Regions from separate parts of the Bradyrhizobium sp. AUGA SZCCT0177 genome, predicted to be linked through region 3. Evidence: predicted binding sites of a transcription regulator. Region 3 holds the regulator's gene; each other region holds the start of a gene.
The links. The regulator LexA, encoded in region 3, represses DNA repair genes until DNA is damaged. The targets are predictions, from matches to a motif close to TGTTCNNNNTGTGTTCNG.

Region 1 (4,357 bases), on a different contig from region 3:
AGCGCGCCTTGCACCGTTGGGGCGTTGTCCTGGATCTGCCAGCCCGAAAACGGCGTGCCGTCATATTCGATGATGAGCTTGTAGCGGGGCATCAGCCGAGCCGCGCCGGCGGCTTGAGCGGCGTGCCGCGCAGAAAATCCGGAGCTTTCATCGGTGCCTTGCCGGCGCGCTGCAATTCCAGAATCCGGATCGCACCGTCGCCGCAGGCAATCGTGAGCTGCTCGTCGAGCACGTCACCCGGCGCCCCTGCGCCTTTCGCCGGCTCGCAGCGCAGGATCTTGATACGCGCCGCTTCACCGTCGAGTGCGGCCTCGCACCAGGCGCCGGGAAACGGCGACAGCCCGTGAATATGCCGCAGCACCTCACGCGCCGGCCGGCTCCAGTCGATCCGCGCCTCGGCTTTCTCGATCTTGGCCGCGTAGGTGACGCCCTGCTCGCTTTGCTTGCGCAATTGCAGGCCGCCGCGTTCCAGCCCGCCCATCGCGCGCACCATCAGGTCGGCGCCCAACGGGGCCAGCGCGTCGTGCAAATCGGCTGCGGTCATGGTGTCCGATATGGTGAGGCGCTCGGCCATCGCGACGTCGCCGGTATCGAGGCCGACATCCATCTTCATCACCATCACGCCGGACTCGGCGTCGCCTGCCATGATGGCGCGATTGATCGGGGCAGCGCCGCGCCAGCGCGGCAGCAGCGAGCCGTGCAGGTTGAAACAGCCGAGCGGAGGCGCATCCAGGATCGCCTGCGGCAGGATCATGCCATAGGCGACGACAACGGCGGCATCGGCGTTGTGGGCGCGAAACGCGTCCAGCGCGTCCGGCGTCTTCAATGTGGTCGGCGTCAACACGGATATGCCGAGCCGCCGCGCTTCCTGCTCGACGGGCGTCGGTTGCAGCTTCATGCCACGCCCGGCCGGCTTCGGCGCGCGGGTATAGACGCACGCGATCTCATGGCCATGGGCCACGAGCTCCAGCAGCGTCGGCACCGCGAAATCGGGCGTGCCCATGAAGATCAAGCGGAGAGACATGTTCGAAGGATGTCCTACGGAGATTCTAGTTTACTAGTCATGGCCGGGCTTGTCCCGGCCATCCACGTCTTTGACGCCGCAAGTAAGAAAGACGTGGATGCCCGGCACAGGGCCGGGCATGACGGCAGAGAGAGTCTGGCCTACTCCGCCGCCCGTTTCGCGGCTTTGGTAAACTTCTTCAGCACACGATCGCGCTTCAGCTTGGACAGGTAATCCACGAACAGCACGCCGTTGAGGTGATCGATTTCGTGCTGGATGCAGGTCGCGAACAGGCCGTCGGCGTCCTCCTCATGCACCTTGCCGTCCAGATCGGTGAAGCGCACGCGCACCTGCGCCGGCCGCTCCACCGCCTCGTAATATTCGGGGATCGACAGACAGCCTTCCTCATAAACCGACAGTTCCTCGGACGAGGAGATGATTTCCGGATTGATGAAGACCCGCGGCTGCGGCTTGGTCTCGCCGTCCTCGGTCTTCTTGGCCAGATCCATGGTGATCAACCGCAGCGGCTGGGCGACCTGGATCGCGGCGAGGCCAATGCCGGGCGCGTCGTACATGGTCTCGAACATGTCGTCGGCGAGCTTGCGGATCTCCGCCGTCACCTTCTCTACGGGTTTGGAGACGAGCCGCAACTGTTTGTCCGGCAGGATGATGATTTCTCTTAATGCCATGATGGGGCGATTTAAGCTGCCGGTTTGCCGGGGTCAATGCGCGGCGGAACCGGTTAAGGCGGCCTTAACCATGATTTTTAAGGCCGCGTTAACCACTAAAATTAGGGTTTCATTTACCATAAATGTTCCCTCTTCGTTCGTGCAAGTCGGCGAATCGGCTACAAGCAGGCCATGAACGAGATTCTTTTTGTGGTCGGCGACCTGCCGATTCGGACCAGCGACGCGCTGATCGGGTTCGGCATGCTGGCGCTGGTGCTGCTGCTGACCATTGCCATCGTGATTGCCCGCTCCGGCCGGCGCGGCGCGGAACTCGCGATGGCGCAGGCGATCCGGGCTGACGAGCTGGAAGAGCGCCTGAGCGAGATGTTGCGGGCGCAGAGCGAATCCACCGGGCGGGTCGACGCGATGGGACAGGCGCTGGCCGGCCGCCAGGCCGAGATGGCCCGCGCCGTCAATGAGCGGCTGGATTCGGTGACCCACCGGGTCGGCCAGTCGATGGAAGCGACCACGCGCAACACCATGGACAGTTTGCGCGCGCTGCATGAGCGGCTCGGCATCATCGACAATGCGCATAAAAATCTCACCGATCTGACCTCGCAGGTCACCACGCTGCGTGACGTGCTCGCCAACAAGCAGTCGCGCGGTGCGTTCGGCCAGGCGCGGATGGAAGCGATCGTCCAGGACGGCATGCCGAAGGGCGCCTACGAGTTCCAGTATACGCTCTCGACCGGCAAGCGGCCGGACTGCGTGGTGTTCCTGCCCGACCAGCGCCCGCTCTGCATCGATGCGAAATTTCCGCTGGAAGCGATGACCGCGCTGCACGACGCGCGCACCGACGAGGAAAAGAAACACGCCACCCAGCGGCTGCGCGCCGACGTGATGAAACATGTCAGCGACATCGCCGAGAAATACCTGATATCAGGCGAGACTCAGGACACCGCGCTGATGTTCGTGCCGTCGGAATCGGTCTATGCGGAGATTCACGACGGGTTCGACGACGTGATCCAGAAGGCCTACCGCGCCCGCGTGGTTCTGGTGTCCCCGTCGCTCTTGATGCTGGCGATCCAGGTGATGCAGCAGATCCTGAAAGACGCGCGGATGCGCGACGCCGCCGACCAGATCCGCACGGAAGTTCTCAATCTCGGCGACGATCTCAACCGGCTGCGCGACCGCGTCGTGAAGTTGCAGAAGCATTTTGGCGATGTGAACGAGGACGTCCGCCAGATCCTGATTTCCGCCGACAAGATCGAAAAGCGCGCGGGGCGGATCGAGGAGCTGGATTTCAGCAAGTCCGAGCCGCCGCCCGAGGCCCCGCGCATCGTCAAAACAGGCGCACCCGAGCTGTTTCCGTTGCAGCGCAAGCTGCAGGCGGGGGAGTGAGATCTTCCCTTCTCCCCTTGTGGGAGAAGGTGGCGCGAAGCGCCGGATGAGGGGTCTCTATCCGCGGAGACAGACCCCCCACCCGTCTCGAATGAGCTACGCTCATTCGATCCACCCTCTCCCACAAGGGGAGAGGGGAAGAGCCGAATCTGCTAACACCTCATCATGAACGCTCCTGAAGCCCCCTCGACATCGGCAACACCACCCCGCGCCTCCTGGCGCGAAGCGTGGGCGGTCTATCTGCAGCCGCGCGTGCTGATCGTGATGATGCTCGGCTTCTCATCCGGGCTGCCGCTGGCGCTGTCGGGATCGACGCTATTGGTTTGGGTCAGCGAGAACGGGGTCAGCCTCGGCACCATCGGCCTGTTCACCCTGGTCGGCACGCCCTACACGCTCAAGTTCCTGTGGGCGCCGCTGGTGGATGGCCTTAACATTCCGCTGCTGACGCGCTGGCTCGGGCGGCGGCGCGGCTGGCTGGTCTTCACCCAACTGCTGCTGATGGCCGCGATCCTCGGACTGGCGCTGACCGATCCCGCGCGCTCGCCGTTCTTCGTGGCGCTCGGCGCCCTGCTGGTCGCAACGACGTCGGCAACGCAGGACATCGTGGTCGATGCTTACAGGGTCGAAAGCCTTGCGGAGAACGAACAGGCCGCCGGTATGGCGTCCTATGTGGCGGCCTATCGCGTCGGCATGGTGGCGTCCACGGCCGGTGCGCTGTTTCTCGTCACTGGCTTCGAATATGTCGGGCTGAGCCGGCTCGATGCCTGGATGGCGAGTTTCGCGGCAATGGCGGCGCTGGTGCTGATCGGCATCGTCACGGTGCTGTGCGCGCGGGAGCCGGAGCAGTCCCGCATCGCTGACGCCGCAGCAGGCGGAAAGCCTTCGGTCAGCCGCATCGCCGAGGCCGCGATGGGCGCTTTCAGCGAGTTCCTGACCCAGCGCTATGCCATCGTCGTGCTGGTGTTCGTGATGCTGTTCAAGTTCACCGACGCCTTCGCCGGCGCGATGACAGTGCCGTTCATCATCGACATCGGCTTTACGCGCAACGACTACGCCATCATCGTCAAGGGCGTCGGCCTGGCCGCGACCCTGGTCGGCGGTTTCGCCGGCGGTTTCCTCGCGCGCGGCACCTCGCTGGTAACCTGCCTGTGGATCGGCGGCCTGCTGCAGGCGGTATCCAATCTCACCTTTACCTGGCTGGCGCTGGTCGGGCCGCAGCAATGGGCGCTGACCGTCGCTGTCTCGGTGGAAGCGTTCACCGGCGCGATCGGCACGGTGATCTTCG
Region 2 (4,357 bases), on a different contig from region 3:
CGGCGGCAGCGGCGCGCGGCGCTCGGAGCGATAGCCGAGCGCGCGCAGGATCGAGGCGAAATCTTCGCCGGCTGATCCCGTCAGCGAGGTCATCGCCTGCGTCACCACAAAGCTGCGGCCATCGAACGCGCCGGCGGGCTTTTCGCCCGGCGAACTCTCGCGCCAGGCCAAAGCGGGCCGAACGAGATCGGCAAGACGCTCCAGAATATCGACGCGCACCGCGCGCTCGCCGCACTGGCGATAGCCGAGCACGCGATAGGCATCGCGCGCCAGTGCCTTGTCGACCGCGAACGAGGTCCGGCCGCTACTCGCCAGATGCTGCGCGCCTGACAGCGCCGACATATCGACATTGTCCTGCTTCTCGGCCCACAGCAGCGAGGCGAGAGAGCGCGCGGCAGGCTTCAACAGGCCCGGGAAATAGATGTGATAGGCGCCGAAGCGCACGCCGTACTTGCGCAGCGTCGCGCGCGAGGGCTGGTCGAGATCCTTCATCTCGGCCGTGATCTTCGAACGCTCGAGCACGCCGAGCGCCTCGATCAACTGGAACGCGATGCCGCGCGCAATGCCGGTGATGTCCTCGGCCTTGGCAAGGCCGAACAGCGGGCCCAGCAGCTTTTCGATATGCGTTTTGAGCCACAAATCGAGCCGCGTTTGCACGGCTTCGCGCGCGGCGCCATTGAGGCGATCGTCGGAAATGATGCGCAGGCGCGGATGCAGCGCGTCGTCGGCCGCGACCAGTTTCGCCACCGCATCGCCGGTCCAGCGGATGGTGCCGTCTGACGTCAGCACGAACGCGTCGTCGGGCGCTGCGGCGAGTTTCTCGGCGCGCGTGTCGATCTCGCCGGCCAGCACCTGCTGTGCTGCCGCCTGCAACGCCTTGGCGTCGCTTCCGGCCTCCGCCGCATCTGGTGCAAAGGTGAATCCGTCGAGGCGGCCGATCACATGGCCTTCAACGATCACTTCGCCGGTCTTGCCGATTTCCGTATTCAAAACACTGTTCTCCCGCAGGCGGCGCATCAATACACTGGTACGGCGGTCAACGAAACGCTCCGTTAGCCGTTCATGCAGCGCATCGGACAATTTATTTTCGACCTCGCGCGTGATCCCCTGCCAATGATCGGGGTCACCCAGCCAGTCCGGCCGGTTGGCGACGAAGGTCCAGGTGCGGATTTGCGCGATCCGGCCCGACAGCGTGTCGATATCGCCGGTGACGCGGTCGGCCTGGTCGACCTGGGCGGCGAACCATTCGTCGGGAATCCGGCCCTTTTTCATCAGGAATCCGTACAGCGTGGTCACGAGTTCGGCATGGGCGGCGGGTGCCAGGCGCCGATAATCCGGGATCTGGCAGGCGTCCCACAGCCGTTCCACGGCGGCCGGCCCGTGGGCCATTTCCCGGACCTCGGCGTCGCGTGCCGCATGATCGAGCACGCGCAAATCCTCGGCAATCGGCGCGCGGGTCAGCACTTCGTGCTGCGGCGAGAGCGCCAGCGAGACCTGCAGGCTGCCGAGCGAGGCGAAATCCAGCTTGGAATTGCGCCACTGCAGCATTTTGACGCTGTCGAACGTGTGGTTCTGCAGCGCGTTCACCAGTTCCGGCTCGAACGGCGCGCAGCGGCCCGTGGTGCCGAAGGTGCCGTTGCGCGTGGCGCGGCCGGCGCGGCCGGCAATCTGTGCAAACTCGGAAGGGTTGAGGCGGCGGAACTGGTAGCCGTCATATTTGCGGTCGGACGCAAACGCGACGTGATCGACGTCGAGGTTGAGGCCCATTCCCACAGCGTCTGTCGCGACGAGATAATCGACGTCGCCGTTCTGGAACATCTCGACCTGCGCATTGCGTGTGCGCGGTGACAGCGAGCCCAGCACGACGGCCGCGCCGCCATGCTGGCGGCGGATCAACTCGGCGATCGCGTAGACTTCATCGGCCGAGAACGCGACGATCGCGGTCCTTCGCGGTTGCCGCGTGATCTTGCGGTCGCCGGCGAATTCAAGCTGCGACAATCTGGGCCGCGTGACGATCGACGCGCCCGGCAGCAGCCGCTCGATAATGGGGCGCATGGTCGCAGCGCCAAGCAGCAGCGTCTCGTCGCGGCCGCGGCGGTGCAGGATGCGATCGGTGAACACATGCCCGCGTTCGAGATCCGCCGCGATCTGGATTTCATCGACCGCGAGAAACGACACGTCGATGTCGCGCGGCATCGCTTCCACCGTCGAGACCCAGTAGCGCGGGTTCTTCGGCTTGATCTTCTCCTCGCCGGTGATCAGCGCGACGCTATCTGCTCCCGCGCGCGCGGCGATCTTGTTGTAGACCTCGCGCGCGAGCAGCCGCAGCGGCAGGCCGATGATCCCCGACGAATGCCCGAGCATCCGCTCGATCGCCAGATGCGTCTTGCCGGTGTTGGTCGGCCCCAGCACCGCGGTAACGCCGGCGCCGGGAGCGCGTTCATGTCCAAACGTGGACGAGTAGGAGAAAGCCATAATTTGCAGGTGTTTCTTTGATTCTCAGCGGCGCCGCGCGGCTTGCTATGTGTGTCAGTTTGCGACGGTGATGCGGTCGCGGCTTAAGCTATGGAACGAGTCTAGAACGAATCGCGCCCGAATCGCTGACTCTTACTTAAACTGGCTTCGTTCACCGCAACATCCAGCGTTAGCGCTCATGATGCGGCACTAGATCAAGTTTGCCTGGGCTCCACAAGGCGGGGTTTTCAGGCGAATTCCTTAAAGGTTGAGAGGGCTCGGAGTCGAATCAGAAAGGGTGAAGAGTCAATGGGATTCATTCTCTCGTCGTCCCGGCGAACGCCGGGACCCATACGCCGCGGCCGTGCCGTTTTGAGCCGGTCGAAGTTGCACCTGCTGCAACAATGAATGCCTGTGGTTATGGGTCCCGGCCTTCGCCGGGACGACGGCCGTTACTGCGTCTTCGCCACCCTTGGCGGCGCCGCCGTTGTGACAAAACTCGTGGCTTCCAGCATCGCAGGCCCGAACGGGGTCGGAATCGTCATGCGGAATGGAACCAGGATGCGGGTGCCGGCGATCGGCACGAAGGCGATCTCGATGTTGCGCTGGGCGGCGAGGTGCTTGATCACCGGACGATCGGGGATATAGCCCGCGACCGGCGTGAAATAGACCGCGCAGACCACCGCCGGCCCATGATAACCGCGCTCGGCCTTCACATTTTCCATGCGCTTGTAATCGAGCTTGAGGTCGTAGCGCAGCCGGCCGTCGAAGATGCCGGTGCCGGTGCGGCAGGCCTCCGGCGACAGCGGATCGCCCGTTCCAGGCACGCGGATCATCGCGCCCGTCATCGGATCGAGCACGTTTTTGCGATGCGCTTCGGTCACGACGATGCGGTCGGGATCAACAGGCGGTTCCGGATCGATGGAAAAATCCTTCACTCCCCCGTTCGCGATCACGAGGCGGATGGTCTCGGATTTCTTCGAACTCGTGGTGGTCGCGGTATAGGCGTTGGCGACCAGCGCGCCACCCACGACGCGGCCCTGGGAGGCGCCGGAACCCTTGCCGCCCGAAAACGCCTGCAACAGGCCGGTGGAACCGCCCTGCGCGGACGCGGAAAACGCATCATCGCCGATTTCGATGGTCCAGGTGCCCTTGCCGACAGGAATGCCGGCCAGCGACGCCTCGTAATGGGCATCGAGCCGGCCCTGCGCGGAGGCTTCCAGCGGCGCCAGCCACAGCAGGACGCCGGCCGCAAGACTGCCCACCAGGCCGAAACGATGCGAAATGGCACGTGTGGTCACGTAACTGACGGTCCTGCTGGCGTGAGCTCTTGCTTATGTAGTCAGAAATATCCGGCAAACAACGCGTAATGGCCTCCTCGCGGCGGCTCAATCCGCGGGGAACACTCATGTCGGCGGGGATTGCGCCCTTTATATGGTCCTAACGTCTTGATATCCTTAAACCCTTGTAATGGCTTCCAAACCGGCAATGCCGCCCTCTTAGGAGTGCGCAAAATCTTAAGCGAAACCCCGCAAAACCTTGACGCCTAGGGCCTGCCGCCCTATACGTCCGCGGTTCCTGGAAATGGACATGATTTTGGACCCCCGCGCGGCGCCATGATGCGCTTGCTGATTGCGGGGATGGAAGAGGATTTTGTGCGATGTCTCGGCGCTGCGAACTGACGGCCAAGGGCCCGCTGGTGGGTAACAAGGTGAGCCACTCGAACATCAAGACCAAGCGGCGCTTCCTGCCGAACCTGGTCAACGTCACCTTCATCTCCGACGCGCTCGGCCGCAACGTGCGCCTGCGCGTCTCGACCAACGCGCTGAAGAGCGTCGACCACAATGGCGGCCTCGACGGCTACCTTCTCAAGGCCAAGGCCGACGTGCTGTCGCCCCGCGCG
Region 3 (4,357 bases):
GTCGATATCAGGCTATCACATGGCTGTCGTCGCGGGCGTCGTGTTCTTTGCGGTACGGGCACTGCTGGCGCTGTTCCCGACGCTCACGGTTGGTTTTTCGATCAAGAAATGGTCGGCGGTGGCGGCACTCGCCGCGTCGGCGTTTTATCTGTTGCTCTCCGGCGCTGAAGTCGCGACCCAGCGTTCGTTCTTCATGACGGCCGTGGTGCTGATCGCGGTCATGGTCGACCGCCGCGCCATCACGTTTCGAACGCTCGCGGTCGCGGCCCTCATTGTCTTGACCATCGCACCGGAGGCGCTGGTGCATCCGAGCTTCCAGATGTCGTTTGCGGCGACCCTCGGACTGGTGGCGCTGGTGCAACTCGGCATGCCGCGCCTGTTCGCGCAGCCGGATCATTCCGCGACGGCGCAGGTGGCGCTGTGGGGCGGCCGCGAGATCACGATGCTGCTCCTGGCCTCATTGGTGGCGGGCCTTGCCACCACGCCTTACGCGGCGTTTCATTTCCACCGGGTGACGCCCTATGGCGTGCTCGCCAATCTCGCGGCGATGCCGGTGGTCTCGGCGCTGGTGATGCCGGCGGGCCTGCTCGGCCTGGTTGCGATGCCGTTTGGTTTTGACGGTGTGTTCTGGGCCATCATGGGCGTCGGCATCGACTGGATGATCGTTGTCACGCAATGGGTCGCGGCCTTGCCGGGCGCGGTTGGTCGTGTGCCGGCGTTCGGCATCGGCCCGCTGATTGCGGCGAGTCTTGGCATCATCCTGCTCGGCTTGTTGCGGACGCCGCTGCGCTATACCGGCGCGGCCGTGGTGCTGGTGGCGGCGGTGTGGGCGGCGAGGGTGCCGCAGCCGGACATCCTGATCTCCGCCGACGGGCGCAATGTCGGTGTCCGCGGCCAGGACGGCAAACTGCATTTGATGCGCGCGGCCAAGGGCGCCGCGAGGGATGGCTTCCTCGTCAAGGAATGGCTGGCGGGGGATGCCGACGCCCGAAAGCCTGCCGATGCCTCGCTCACCGAGGGCGTCTCATGCGACGAGAGCGGCTGCGTGATGCAAGGCGCCGGTGGCGGGTTCGTGGCATTGGCGCTGCGGCCGGAAGCGCTGGCGGATGATTGTGAGCGCGCGGCGCTGGTGGTCACCGCAAGGCAGGCGCCTGCGGCGTGCGGCGCCTCGGTGATCTCTGCGGAGCGTCTGCGGCGGCAGGGCGCCATGGTGCTGCGGCGAAGCGGCAGCGGATTTACCATCGATGCCGTCAAGCTCCGGGGCGTCGATCGTCCATGGTCGCCGGCGATCGCGGGCGAGGGGGACGCGGAGACAACCATCCTCGCGCCGCGCCGTACGGCGCCGCGTGCGGTCGATGCGACCCCGTCGGAAGCGGATCTCCAGGCCGAGGAATAAGGATTCACGTTCCCCGGCGGGGCGCGACCGGCGGCGCGGAATTCAACCGGTGGAAAGCGGTGTCGCCGTGTCCGCCTTCGTTGTTGTGCGCTCGGGAATCGGATGCACCACCGGCAATTGCAGCACGGTGACGCGCTGACCCTCGCAAAGCTGCGTCACCAGCACATGGCTGCCGTCGGGAAATTCGATCGCGTCGTGGTGACGTTCCTTGATATGCGGATCGATGGTGTTGAACTTGCCGACGCGAAAACCGATCGTCCGCGTCCAGATCCAGCGATTGTCGTATTTGACGTCTTGCGCGAAGGCCAGTTCGGTCCCGGGCAGCATGCAGACCGCGACTGCGGGGTCGCGTTCGCTGGCAAAGCCGCGGGTCGAGGTGCCGCGGAAGGTGGTCGATATCAATGTCTCGCCGACCTCAGCAGGACGCGTTGCCATCGCGTGCAAACTATAGTCACACATCGGATCGCTCCCTCGTAAGAGATAGAGACCCGTGCCTCCCTCGAGGCGCTGGCCTCTATCAGAGTGGACTTGAGCAAAGTCTATTCCTGTTCTGGGCAATAGTGCGACGGAAAGGCCGGCGTGCCCGATCACAAACGCGCTACGACGGCTGCGGATCTTCGGGCATCGGCGGCAGCGGCAGTTCGAAGGCGCCGAGATGGAATTGCTCCCTTCCGTCGTCGGCAATCCCGGGCAGCGCGACCAGCGTGAACGCAGCCTCCGGATATTGCTGCCAGATCGCGAGATCTTCCGCCGTCACCATCAGCCAGCCGAACCGGAGCATGTAGCGGCCCGGCTCGGTCACGAGTCCCGCCCTCTGCCAGGTGATCTTGGTGATCATACTGCTGACCACGTCTCGTCCCCCCGGTTTTTGCGTCTTCGAGTTGAAAACGCGTCAAACCAACCATCCTCGCCCGCACAGTTTTTGCCGCATTCTGGGCAATTGTGCGACGCGCGGCCCCACCGTTCTCCGTCAGGGCCGGGTCTTGATCTTGCAGCCAACAACGTGGATGCCCGGCACAAGGCCGGGCATGACGCGCTTACGGATGTCGTTACCGAACAGAAGCGCCCGCGAAAGCGGGCCGCCCTCAGTACTTCCGGTACAGCCCGATCAGCTTGCCCTGAATCCGGACCCGGTTCGGCGGCAGGATGCGGACTTCATAGGAGGTGTTGGCAGGCTCCAGCGCGATCGAGGCGCCGCGGCGGCGGAAGCGTTTCAGGGTGGCTTCCTCCTCGTCGATCAGCGCCACCACGATATCGCCGGTGTCGGCGGTCTCGTTGCGCTGGATCAGCGCCATGTCGCCGTCGAGAATGCCGGCGTCCACCATGGAATCGCCGCGGACTTCGAGCGCGTAATGTTCGCCGGAGCCGAGCATGTCAGGCGGTACGCTGATGGTGTGGCTGCGGGTCTGCAGCGCCTCGATCGGGGTGCCGGCGGCGATCCGGCCCATGACGGGAACGGCGACCGGACGGTTGCCATCGTCCTCGGCGGACGCACTGGCGGCGCGGACCTTGCCGAGCGTGCCTTCGATGACGCTGGGAGTGAAGCCGCGGCGGCCGTTGCCGTTACCGGCGCCCGCAAGCTCGGGCAGCTTGATGACTTCGATGGCGCGGGCACGGTTGGGCAGGCGGCGGATGAAGCCGCGCTCTTCCAGGGCGGTGATGAGGCGGTGGATGCCGGACTTGGAGCGGAGGTCGAGCGCATCCTTCATTTCGTCGAAGGAGGGCGGCACGCCGGCTTCCTTGAGCCGTTCGTTGATGAAACGCAGAAGTTCATACTGTTTGCGCGTAAGCATCTCGAGCAATCCCCCGGTTGGCGCGTCGTAATTCGTGGTCGTTCAGTTCAGTTGCGAGTGCGGTCTCAAATTCGGAAGTCCAAAACTCCCATTTGTAGACACTAGCTCTCGAAACAAATCATGAACGAACACTATATGTTCGATACATGTTCCGCAACCACTTAATTTCAGGTGAACGCGCGCCGACTTCGCCCGAACAGGCCGCCGCGATGCGTCATTCCGGCAGGCGCAGGAACTCGCATGGCGTGCCTTTCGGCAGCGCCGGCGCAAACGGCGGACGTATCAAAAGCGCCCGTGCCGCAGCGAGATTTCCAAGCAGCGACGAGTCCTGGTGGCTCACCGGCACCGCGATCAACGCACCGTCCTCGCGCTCTTCAAGTCGTGCGCGAAGATAGTCTTCGCGCTGGTCGTTGGCGGGGAGATCGCGGCCGAGCAGGGCGGTCTCACGCGCGTGATGGATGGTTTTTCGGCCCGACAGCGCGCGAATCAGCGGCACCAGAAACAGGAAACCACAGACATAGGACGAGACCGGATTGCCGGGCAGGCCGATCACCCGCATCGCCCCGAGGCGCCCGTGCATCATCGGCTTGCCCGGCCGCATCGCGATGCGCCAGAACGCCATGGCCACGCCCTCGGCCTCCAGCGAGCGCTTGACGAGGTCGTGGTCGCCGACCGAGGCGCCGCCCATCGTGATCAGGATGTCGGCGCCCGATGCGCGGGCGCGGCGGATGCCGTCGGTGGTCGCCTCGACCGTGTCGGCGGCGATGCCGAAATCGATGGTCTCGGCGCCCTCGGCCCGCGCCAGCGCGCGCAGCGCATAGCCGTTGGAGTAGACGATCTGGCCGGGGCCCGGGATCGAGCCCGGCATCACCAGCTCGTCGCCGGTGGCGAGCACCGCCACCTTGGGGCGGCTGATCACGGCGAGTTCCGGATAGTTCATGCCGGCGGCGAGCGACAGGTCGCGTTCGGTGAGGCGGCTTCCCCTGGTGAGCAGCACATCGCCCTCGCGGAAATCGGCGCCGGCGGCGCGGATATGCCGTCCCGGTTTGGCGGTTTCCGTGATCGTGACGTGGTCGCCGCTGGCAGCCGTGTCTTCCTGGATGATGACGGCGTCGGCGCCATCAGGGATCACCCCGCCGGTGAAAATCCGGACCGCTTCGCCCGGGCC

Region 1: the regulator LexA is predicted to act here: its motif matches at 1,816-1,833, upstream of JQ597_RS35560 (DNA recombination protein RmuC).
Region 2: the regulator LexA is predicted to act here: its motif matches at 2,567-2,584, upstream of JQ597_RS18595 (helicase-related protein).

Annotation. Positions count from the first base shown of each region.
Region 1 covers NZ_JAFCMA010000052.1:30,020-34,376, reverse strand. The annotation lists gene truA (tRNA pseudouridine(38-40) synthase TruA) at 1-92, opposite strand, end outside; gene fmt (methionyl-tRNA formyltransferase) at 92-1,024, opposite strand; gene def (peptide deformylase) at 1,165-1,692, opposite strand; gene JQ597_RS35560 (DNA recombination protein RmuC) at 1,864-3,072, shown strand; gene JQ597_RS35555 (AmpG family muropeptide MFS transporter) at 3,238-4,357, shown strand, end outside.
Region 2 covers NZ_JAFCMA010000015.1:5,826-10,182, reverse strand. The annotation lists gene JQ597_RS18595 (helicase-related protein) at 1-2,475, opposite strand, end outside; gene JQ597_RS18590 (DUF3108 domain-containing protein) at 2,907-3,719, opposite strand; gene rpmB (50S ribosomal protein L28) at 4,115-4,357, shown strand, end outside.
Region 3 covers NZ_JAFCMA010000001.1:370,957-375,313, reverse strand. The annotation lists gene JQ597_RS01940 (ComEC/Rec2 family competence protein) at 1-1,396, shown strand, start outside; gene JQ597_RS01935 (hypothetical protein) at 1,439-1,855, opposite strand; gene JQ597_RS01930 (hypothetical protein) at 1,995-2,234, opposite strand; gene lexA (transcriptional repressor LexA) at 2,482-3,189, opposite strand; gene JQ597_RS01920 (molybdopterin molybdotransferase MoeA) at 3,404-4,357, opposite strand, start outside.